DNA from 3 places in the Enterobacter sp. RHBSTW-00175 genome. Region 2 is predicted to be linked to each of the others. Evidence: predicted binding sites of a transcription regulator. Region 2 holds the regulator's gene; each other region holds the start of a gene.
The links. Region 2 encodes PurR, which represses purine synthesis genes. Its sites were predicted from a motif close to CANGCAAACGTTTGCNTG; they were not measured.
Positions count from the first base shown of each region.

Region 1: pyrC (dihydroorotase) is a predicted target of PurR. The motif match lies at 1,897-1,914, and genes of this name have one in related genera.
Region 3: gcvT (glycine cleavage system aminomethyltransferase GcvT) is a predicted target of PurR. The motif match lies at 1,625-1,642, and genes of this name have one in related genera.

Region 1 covers NZ_CP055930.1:4,087,669-4,090,951, reverse strand. The annotation lists gene mdtH (multidrug efflux MFS transporter MdtH) at 1-1,165, shown strand, start outside; gene HV107_RS19515 (lipoprotein) at 1,291-1,851, shown strand; gene pyrC (dihydroorotase) at 1,980-3,026, shown strand; gene dinI (DNA damage-inducible protein I) at 3,102-3,283, shown strand, end outside.
Region 2 covers NZ_CP055930.1:4,454,956-4,458,238, reverse strand. The annotation lists gene HV107_RS21570 (MFS transporter) at 1-683, opposite strand, end outside; gene HV107_RS21565 (YnhF family membrane protein) at 849-938, opposite strand; gene purR (HTH-type transcriptional repressor PurR) at 1,236-2,261, shown strand; gene punR (DNA-binding transcriptional activator PunR) at 2,278-3,189, opposite strand.
Region 3 covers NZ_CP055930.1:1,145,344-1,148,626, reverse strand. The annotation lists gene ubiH (2-octaprenyl-6-methoxyphenyl hydroxylase) at 1-88, shown strand, start outside; gene ubiI (FAD-dependent 2-octaprenylphenol hydroxylase) at 101-1,303, shown strand; gene gcvT (glycine cleavage system aminomethyltransferase GcvT) at 1,733-2,827, shown strand; gene gcvH (glycine cleavage system protein GcvH) at 2,851-3,240, shown strand.

The DNA of each region.
Region 1 (3,283 bases), 370 kb from region 2:
GTTAGTCGATAACATGCTGGTCGTGCTCGGCTTTTTTGTCGTTTTTCCGCTTATTTCGATTCGCTTTGTCGATCAAATGGGCTGGGCGGCATTAATGGTCGGCATCGCGCTGGGTTTACGCCAGTTTGTCCAGCAGGGGCTGGGCGTATTTGGTGGGGCTATCGCTGACCGTTTTGGTGCCAAGCCAATGATTGTCACCGGGATGTTGTTACGCGCGGCAGGTTTCGCCACCATGGGAATTGCGCATGAACCCTGGTTGCTGTGGTTCTCCTGCTTCCTTTCCGGTATCGGCGGCACCCTCTTCGATCCCCCACGAACGGCACTGGTGGTCAAGCTGATCCGCCCGCGCCAGCGAGGCCGCTTCTTCTCTGTGCTGATGATGCAGGATAGCGCCGGTGCGGTGGTAGGCGCACTGCTGGGAAGCTGGTTGCTGCAATATGATTTTCGTCTGGTGTGTGCCACCGGCGCAGTGCTCTTTATTCTGTGTGCAGCCTTTAACGCATGGCTGCTGCCTGCATGGAAATTATCGACGGTAAAAGCCCCAGTGCGTGAAGGTCTGGGCCGCGTGCTACGTGACAAACGCTTCGTCACTTATGTACTGACCCTGACGGGCTATTACATGCTCGCGGTTCAGGTCATGCTGATGCTGCCCATCATGGTCAACGATATTGCCGGCTCACCCGCGGCCGTCAAATGGATGTATGCCATTGAAGCCAGCCTCTCATTGACGCTGCTTTATCCGATTGCTCGCTGGAGCGAACGCCGGTTTCGTCTTGAGCATCGGCTGATGGCCGGGCTGCTGCTGATGACCCTGAGCATGATGCCGATTGGGCTAGTGAATACCTTGCAGCAGCTCTTTATGCTGATATGCACGTTCTACATCGGTTCGATTATCGCCGAACCGGCGCGTGAAACGCTGAGTGCCTCTCTGGCAGACGCCCGCGCCCGTGGCAGCTATATGGGGTTCAGCCGTCTTGGGCTGGCCTTTGGCGGTGCGCTGGGCTATGCCGGCGGTGGCTGGCTGTTTGATGCGGGCAAAGCGCTGAATCAACCAGAGCTTCCGTGGATGATGCTGGGCGTGGTGGGCTTTATTACACTTCTTGCATTGTGGTGGCAGTTCAGCCAGAAACGCAGTGCGCGCGGGATGCTCGAGCCTGGCGCATAACCTCTCTGTTCGGCGGGAGCGCTCTCCCGCCCTTCTTTATCAGTTTTTTCTGCTGGTTTCTGCCAGATCTCACTGACATACTGACGCATCAGGACAGAAGCGCCGATATTTTTTTGAGGAACGCCATGAAGAAGATCGTCTTTGCCGCAGCATTCGTCGTTAGCGGCCTGCTGGTGGGTTGTAACCAGCTTACGCAATATACCGTCAGTGAGCAGGAGATTAATCAGGCGCTGGAAAAGCATAACAACTTTTCAAAAGACATTGGCGTGCCGGGCCTTGCCGACGCGCATATCGTGCTGAGCAAGCTCACCAGCCAGATTGGGCGTGAAGAGCCGAACAAAGTCACCCTTACCGGTGATGCAGACCTGGACATGAATTCCCTCTTCGGTAGCCAGAAAGCGAATATCAAACTCAAGCTCAAAGCGCTGCCGGTCTTCAATAAAGAGAAAGGGGCCATCTATCTGCAAGAGATGGAAGTGGTGGATGCAGTGGTTTCACCCGATAAGATGAAACCGGTGATCCAGACCCTGATCCCCTACCTCAACCAGTCGCTGAGCAGCTATTTCAACCAGCAGCCAGCCTATGTTCTGAGTGAAGATAAGAGCAAAGGCGAATCACTTGCCAAAAAATATGCAAAAGGGATAGAGGTGAAACCGGGAGAAATCATCATTCCATTCACCGATTAACCCCAGGGGCGCTCAGGCGCCCTTTTTTTTACGGAAATGTGTGCAAACGAAAACGTTTCCGCTTATGATTTGTGTCCGGCAAAAACGGCCATCCCAATGACTGATTCCTGACAAGCCGGAGCTCATCCATGACTGCACAACCCCAGGTTCTTAAAATCCGCCGCCCTGACGACTGGCATATCCATCTGCGTGATGGCGATATGCTGAAAACCGTCGTGCCTTATACCAGCGAAATTTATGGCCGCGCGATTGTTATGCCTAACCTGGTTCCGCCAGTCACCACCGTCGATGCTGCTATCGCGTATCGCCAGCGTATTCTTGATGCCGTCCCTGCGGGCCATGATTTCACCCCGCTGATGACCTGCTATCTGACGGACTCACTCGACCCGAACGAGGTGGAGCGCGGGTTTAACGAAGGGGTGTTCACCGCCGCTAAGCTCTACCCGGCCAATGCGACCACCAACTCCAGCCACGGTGTAACCAGTATCGACGCCATTATGCCGGTGCTGGAAAGAATGCAGAAACTGGGGATGCCGCTGCTGATCCACGGCGAAGTTACCCATGCTGATATTGATATCTTCGACCGTGAGGCCCGTTTTATTGAGACGGTGATGGAGCCGCTGCGTCAGCGTCTGCCTGCACTGAAAGTGGTGTTTGAGCACATCACCACCAAAGATGCCGCCGAATATGTTCGCGACGGCAACGAGCTTATCGCTGCTACCATCACCCCACAGCATCTGATGTTTAACCGTAACCACATGCTGGTAGGCGGTGTTCGTCCGCATCTCTACTGCCTGCCGATCCTCAAGCGTAATATTCACCAGCAGGCACTGCGCGAGCTGGTGGCAAGTGGCTTCGACCGCGCATTCCTGGGCACCGATTCCGCGCCACACGCGCGTCATCGTAAAGAAGCGAGCTGCGGCTGTGCGGGCTGCTTTAACGCGCCAACGGCACTTGCCAGCTACGCAACCGTGTTTGAAGAGATGAACGCGCTGGCGCATTTTGAGGCCTTCTGCTCCCTGAACGGCCCGCGTTTCTATGGCCTGCCGGTCAATGAAACCTTTATCGAACTGGAGCGCACCGCGTACCAGGTAGAAGACGCCATTCCACTGACTGACGACACGCTGATCCCATTCCTGGCGGGTGAAACCGTGCAATGGACAGTTAAACGCTAAAAATATCAATGCCCCTTGTTGTCAAACCCATAATATACCTGTATAAATAAACAGTATATTACACAGGGGGCATTTATGCGTATTGAAGTTACCATCGCCAAAACAACCGTTCTGCCTGCTGGCGCGCTTGATGCGCTTGCCGGTGAATTATCCCGCCGTATTCACAACAGTTTCCCGGAAAACGATGGCGCCGTAACGGTACGTTATGCTGCCGCGAACAATCTGTCCGTTATTGGCGCTGCGAAAGAAGATAAAGA
Region 2 (3,283 bases):
AGCACGGGCGAAATATAGGTATAGAGCGTGAACATCGCCCCAGCCCCCAGCACGGTGGTCAGCAGTGCAGACAATACCTGAGGACGAACCAGCACGGACAGCTCTTTGCGTACATCAGGGCGTTCGCCTGCGCTGCCTTTTGGCAACGAGAAGAACAGTGCGACCATAGCAATCACGCCCAGTGCAGCGGTTGCCAGGAACGACATACGCCAGCCGATCGCTTCACCCAGCCACGTGGCCGCAGGTACACCGCCGATGTTGGCAATGGTCAGACCCATAAACATGGTTGCCACGGCGCTGGCCTGCTTATGTTTAGGTACAACGCTTGCTGCAACCACCGAGCCCAGTCCGAAGAAGGCACCGTGGTTAAGGCTGGTCAGGATACGTGACAACATCAGCGTGGTGTAATCCGGTGAAAGCGCGGAAAGCACATTCCCCAGGGTAAAAATAGCCATCAGGAAAATCAGCGCATTACGGCGCGCACGGTGTGAAAGCAGCAACGTCATTAACGGTGCCCCTACCATCACGCCAATCGCGTAGGCGCTAATCAGCATACCGGCCGCCGGGATAGAGACGTCTACACCCCGGGCGATAACAGGCAATAACCCCATCGGGGAAAATTCGGTGGTGCCAATCCCAAAAGCGCCAATCGCCAGGGCCAGCAGAGGATAATTGATTTTCATGAGTCAACTCCGGATGCCGTGTCGTACCGCGACACAGAACAAAGAAGCAAAAAGCATGACACCAATCACAAAAAATGAGAAGTTAACAATTTGGCAAAAGATTATTGCCGGAGAAGTAACAATCAGCGAGGAATGTGGAGGGAGAGAACTCTCCCCCCGCGTAAATCAGTGCAATACAGCCGTCAGACCAGCTGCAACAATCAGTGCCAGCACGATAACGGTGGTCGTCAGCGAAAACTTAAGATCGGTACTCATCAATTTTTCTCCTTTTAATCACCTTACGAAAAGTGAGCTTGCTCATTTTTACACAGTTTACGTCAAAAATCTTCTTGGATTTAAACTGATATCCACTTTTGCTCTTCCCCTTTTCATCAAGATAGGACAAAATTCCACGCTAAATTTATTAGCGTACCGGCCATTGACCCCCTCCTGACGTCCTGTGTCGTTTTCCCGGCGTGTCGCAATTCCAGATTGCGTGATAAGGGTGAGAGAAGGCAAACGTTTACCTTCAAGTTTTTCAGGAGCTTAGGATATGGTCTGGAGTGACATTTAATGGCAACAATTAAAGACGTGGCAAAACGCGCAAACGTTTCCACTACAACCGTATCACATGTAATTAACAAAACCCGTTTTGTAGCGGAAGAGACGCGTAATGCCGTCTGGGCGGCGATCAAAGAACTGCACTATTCGCCAAGCGCGGTCGCACGTAGCCTTAAAGTTAATCACACCAAATCCATTGGTTTGCTGGCCACCAGCAGCGAAGCTGCATATTTCGCAGAGATAATCGAGGCGGTCGAGAAAAACTGCTTCCAGAAAGGCTATACCCTGATCCTGGGTAACGCATGGAACAACCATGAGAAACAGCGCGCTTATCTGTCAATGATGGCGCAAAAACGCGTGGATGGCCTGCTGGTCATGTGTTCCGAATACCCGGATTCTGTGCTCTCCATGCTGGAAGAGTACCGTCACATCCCAATGGTGGTGATGGACTGGGGTGAAGCGCACGCCGATTTTACTGACTCAGTAATCGATAACGCCTTTGAAGGCGGTTACATGGCCGGTCGTTATCTGGTAGAACGGGGTCACCGCGAGATTGGCGTGATTCCAGGTCCACTGGAGCGCAACACCGGTGCAGGCCGCCTGGCCGGATTTATGAAAGCCATGGAAGAAGCACTGATCACCGTTCCAGAAAACTGGATTGTTCAGGGTGACTTTGAGCCTGAATCCGGTTACCGCGCAATGCAGCAAATAGTCTCCCAGCCGCATCGTCCGACTGCTGTCTTCTGCGGTGGCGATATTATGGCGATGGGTGCGCTTTGTGCTGCCGATGAGCTGGGTCTGCGCGTACCGCAGGATATTTCTGTGATCGGGTATGACAACGTGCGCAACGCGCGTTTCTTCACCCCGGCGCTGACCACTATTCATCAACCGAAAGATTCTCTGGGTGAAACAGCCTTCAACATGCTGATGGACAGGATCGTTAACAAACGTGAAGAGTCGCAGTCAATTGAAGTCCACCCGCGTCTTATCGAACGTCGCTCCGTGGCGGACGGTCCTTTCCGCGACTACCGCCGTTAATCGTGTACGGAGCCAGTTAATCTGGCTCCCGTAACCACTCCCTGTTCAGCGTTTCACTGTCCCCCAGGTAATCCAGCAGCCAGGCCATCGCGGGCGATACGTCACTTTGCTGCCAGGTCAGACAACAGGCCGCGTCCGGGAATGGGTTTTCAAGCTCAAGGGCAACCCACTCCCCGGCATCGATTCGTGGTCTGGCAAAATGGACCGGCACCATTGCCACACACAACCCGGCAGAAAGGCAGGTCGCGGAGGATTCCCAGTCGGGCGCAATCACCCGTCGCTGGTTATCCAGAAGCCAGGTCACACGCTTGGGTAACGAGCGTGACGTATCTTCCAGTACCAGCGATGGCCAGTTACGCAGGGTATCATCGCTTAACGGCCCTGCCATTGCCGCCAGCGGGTGATCGCTTGCCACCACGCATTTCCAGCTTAACATTCCCATATCGCGAAATGCGTAACGTCCCCCAACGGGTATGGCCTGTGTTGCGCCGATCGCCATCTCTGCCCTGCCATCTGCCAGCGCATCCCAGACACCGTTAAAGACTTCCTGCGATACCCGCAGCTCGACATCGGAGAAGTGGCGATAAAAATCGACAATCATCTGCCGGGTACGTTCGGGTTTTACGATGTTATCCACCGCAATAGAAAGATGACCTCGCCAGCCATTAGCAATCTGCTGACACTGTTCACGAGTGATCTGCATTTTTTTGATAACAGAACGCCCTTCTTTCAAAAACCACGCCCCGGCAGGCGTTAACTCCACGTCGCGATGGCGGCGTTCAAACAGCGGAACGGCCAGCCACTCCTCAAGCTGACGCACCGTGTAGCTAATGGCCGAGGGGACGCGGTGTAGTTCCTGCGCGGCTCCGCTGAAGCTGCCGTTACGGGCGACAGCATCCACAACTTCAAGAGAATAATCTGACCACATTTTCTGCCTGCAAAAAATTTGAATGCACCCGCCAAATATTAGCGTTTCACAAGCCGCTTTGCACTCCCTACACTCTGCGCCAACGTACCCTGCC
Region 3 (3,283 bases), 2.1 Mb from region 2:
GCGCAACCTCGGGCTGATGGCGATGGAATTATTTATCCCGGCACGTGATGTGCTGGCGCAGAGGACTCTTGGTTGGGTCGCTCGTTAAGGAGTTATCACCGTGCAGAATGTTGATGTCGCCATTGTCGGCGGCGGAATGGTCGGGCTGGCGCTGGCCTGTGGTTTACAGGGTAGCGGCCTGCGTGTGGCCGTGCTTGAGCAAAAACTGCCTCAGCCCGTTGCACAGGATGCGCAGCCAGAATTACGTGTGTCGGCCATCAATGCCGCCAGCGAAAAACTACTGACTCACCTGGGCGTGTGGTCGGATATTGTCGCACACCGCGCCAGTTGCTATCACGGAATGGAAGTGTGGGACAAAGACAGCTTTGGCCATATTGCTTTTGATGACGAAAGCATGGGGTACAGCCATCTGGGCCATATTATTGAGAATGCAGTTATCCACCACGCGCTGTGGCAAAAAGCCCAGCGCTGTAGCGATGTCACGCTTATGGCGCCCGCGCAAATCCAGCAGGTGGCCTGGGGCGAAAATGAGGCATTCATTACCCTGCAAAGCGGCGATATGCTCACCGCGCGGCTGGTAGTAGGGGCCGACGGCGCAAACTCCTGGCTGCGTAATAAAGCAGATATTCCGCTGACCTTCTGGGACTATCGTCATCACGCGCTTGTGGCCACGATCCGAACCGCAGAGCCACACGGCGGCGTGGCGCGTCAGATTTTCCATAATGACGGTATTCTGGCATTTCTGCCGCTTGCCGACCCGCACCTCTGTTCCATTGTCTGGTCGCTGGTGCCGGAAAAAGCGCAACGGATGCAGGAAGCCACGCCTGAAGAATTTAACCAGGCGCTGTGCGTTGCCTTTGATAATCGTCTGGGGTTGTGCACCCTTGAAAGCGAACGGCAGGTCTTCCCGCTTACCGGACGCTATGCGCGTCAGTTCGCGGCGCACCGTCTGGCTCTGGTAGGAGATGCCGCGCATACCATACATCCGCTGGCCGGGCAGGGGGTTAATCTGGGCTTTATGGATGCCGCAGAGCTGGTTGATGAGCTGCGTCGTCTGCACCGTGAAGGCAAAGATTTTGGTCAGCATTTATACCTTCGTCGCTACGAACGTAGCCGCAAGCACAGTGCCGCGATGATGCTGGCAGGCATGCAGGGCTTTCGCGAGCTGTTCGCTGGCGCAAACCCGGCCAAAAAACTGCTGCGTGATATTGGCCTGAAACTGGCCGACACCCTCCCGGGTGTAAAACCGCAACTCCTGCGTCAGGCGATGGGCCTTAACGATCTTCCCGACTGGCTCCAATAGTATTGACCCCCGTCACACTTTATTTTCCCGGCTTCTGCGCCGGGGAAATTCCCTCGTTTGAAATATTCTAATTCCACGCCATTTTTCGCATTAGATTATCTAATCTTACGTTTTTTATGTTACGGAAATTCAGCCCACTTTTCCGCATGAAATATCACCATGTGCTAAATCATGTTGGCGTGATGTTAATTTTATGCGGGGTTAATCGCATTTTACCAGTGAATAACTCTGTAGGCTTTTTAGCGGTTTTTAGTCATAAGCTAATGTGATGACCCGCTTTGCCTTATGGTTAATCACCCATTTCGGTGGTAACTTCAGGTCAAAGAGAACGTTTGCGTCGACATCCGTAAGGCGATGTCGACGCCAGGTTTCGTGGCGATTTTGGGCGCATGAAACGCAAGATAGCCCTGCTTATTCAACGAGGAAAAGATGGCTCAACAGACTCCTTTGTACGATCAACACGTGTTATGCGGCGCGCGCATGGTGGACTTCCATGGCTGGATGATGCCGCTGCACTACGGCTCACAGATTGATGAGCATCATGCGGTGCGCACCGATGCCGGCATGTTCGACGTGTCCCATATGACCATTGTCGACCTGCGCGGTAGCCGCACCCGGGAGTTTTTGCGTTATCTGCTGGCAAACGACGTCGCAAAACTAAAGACCCCAGGCAAAGCGCTCTACACCGGGATGCTCAATGCTTCCGGCGGTGTGATAGATGACCTGATTGTTTATTACTTCACTGAAGATTTCTTCCGCCTCGTTGTAAACTCCGCCACCCGCGAAAAAGACCTCTCCTGGATTTCCCAACACGCTGAACCTTTCTCTGTAGATATCACTGTTCGTGACGATCTGTCGTTGATCGCCGTACAGGGACCGAACGCACAGGCAAAAGCCGCTTCTCTGTTTAGCGATGAGCAACGTAAAGCGACTGAAGGGATGAAGCCGTTCTTCGGCGTGCAGGCAGGTGATCTGTTTATCGCGACCACCGGCTATACCGGTGAAGCGGGCTACGAAATTGCCATGCCGAATGAGAAAGCCGCCGATTTCTGGTGTGCGCTGGTAGAAGCGGGCGTTAAGCCAGCGGGTCTGGGTGCGCGCGATACGCTGCGTCTGGAAGCCGGGATGAACCTCTACGGGCAGGAAATGGATGAGAGTGTGTCTCCGCTGGCAGCCAACATGGGCTGGACCATTGCGTGGGAGCCCGCAGACCGTGAATTCATTGGTCGTGAAGCACTGGAAATTCAGCGTGAACAAGGCACCGAACAGCTGGTCGGCCTGGTGATGACCGAAAAAGGCGTGCTGCGCGGCGAACTGCCGGTACGTTTCACCGATGCTAACGGCAATCACCTCGAAGGCGTTATCACCAGCGGTACCTTCTCCCCGACTCTGGGCTACAGTATTGCACTGGCACGTGTACCGGCGGGAATTGGCGAAACGGCGGTGGTGCAAATCCGCAACCGCGAAATGCCGGTCAATGTGACTAAACCGATTTTTGTTCGCGCCGGTAAGCCGGTCGCCTAATCATTTTTATCAGGAGAAATTCAATGAGCAATGTGCCAGCAGAACTGAAATACAGCAAAGAACACGAGTGGCTGCGCAAAGAGGCGGACGGCACTTACACCGTAGGGATCACCGAGCACGCGCAAGAGCTGCTGGGGGATATGGTGTTTGTTGATCTGCCAGAAGTGGGCGCGACCGTAGGCGCAGGTGACGATTGCGCGGTTGCGGAATCTGTTAAAGCGGCATCCGACATCTATGCACCCGTCAGCGGCGAAATCGTGGCCGTGAACGATGCACTGAGCGACTCCCCGGAGCTGGTGAACAGCGAACCATATGAAGGCGGCTGGATCTTTAAAATTAAAGCCAGCGACGAAGCGGAAGTTGCCGCCCTGCTGGATGCGACCGCGTACGAAGCCCTGTTAGAAGACGAGTAAGCCATTATCCCTCTCCCCTTTGGGGAGAGGGTAGGGGGAGGGG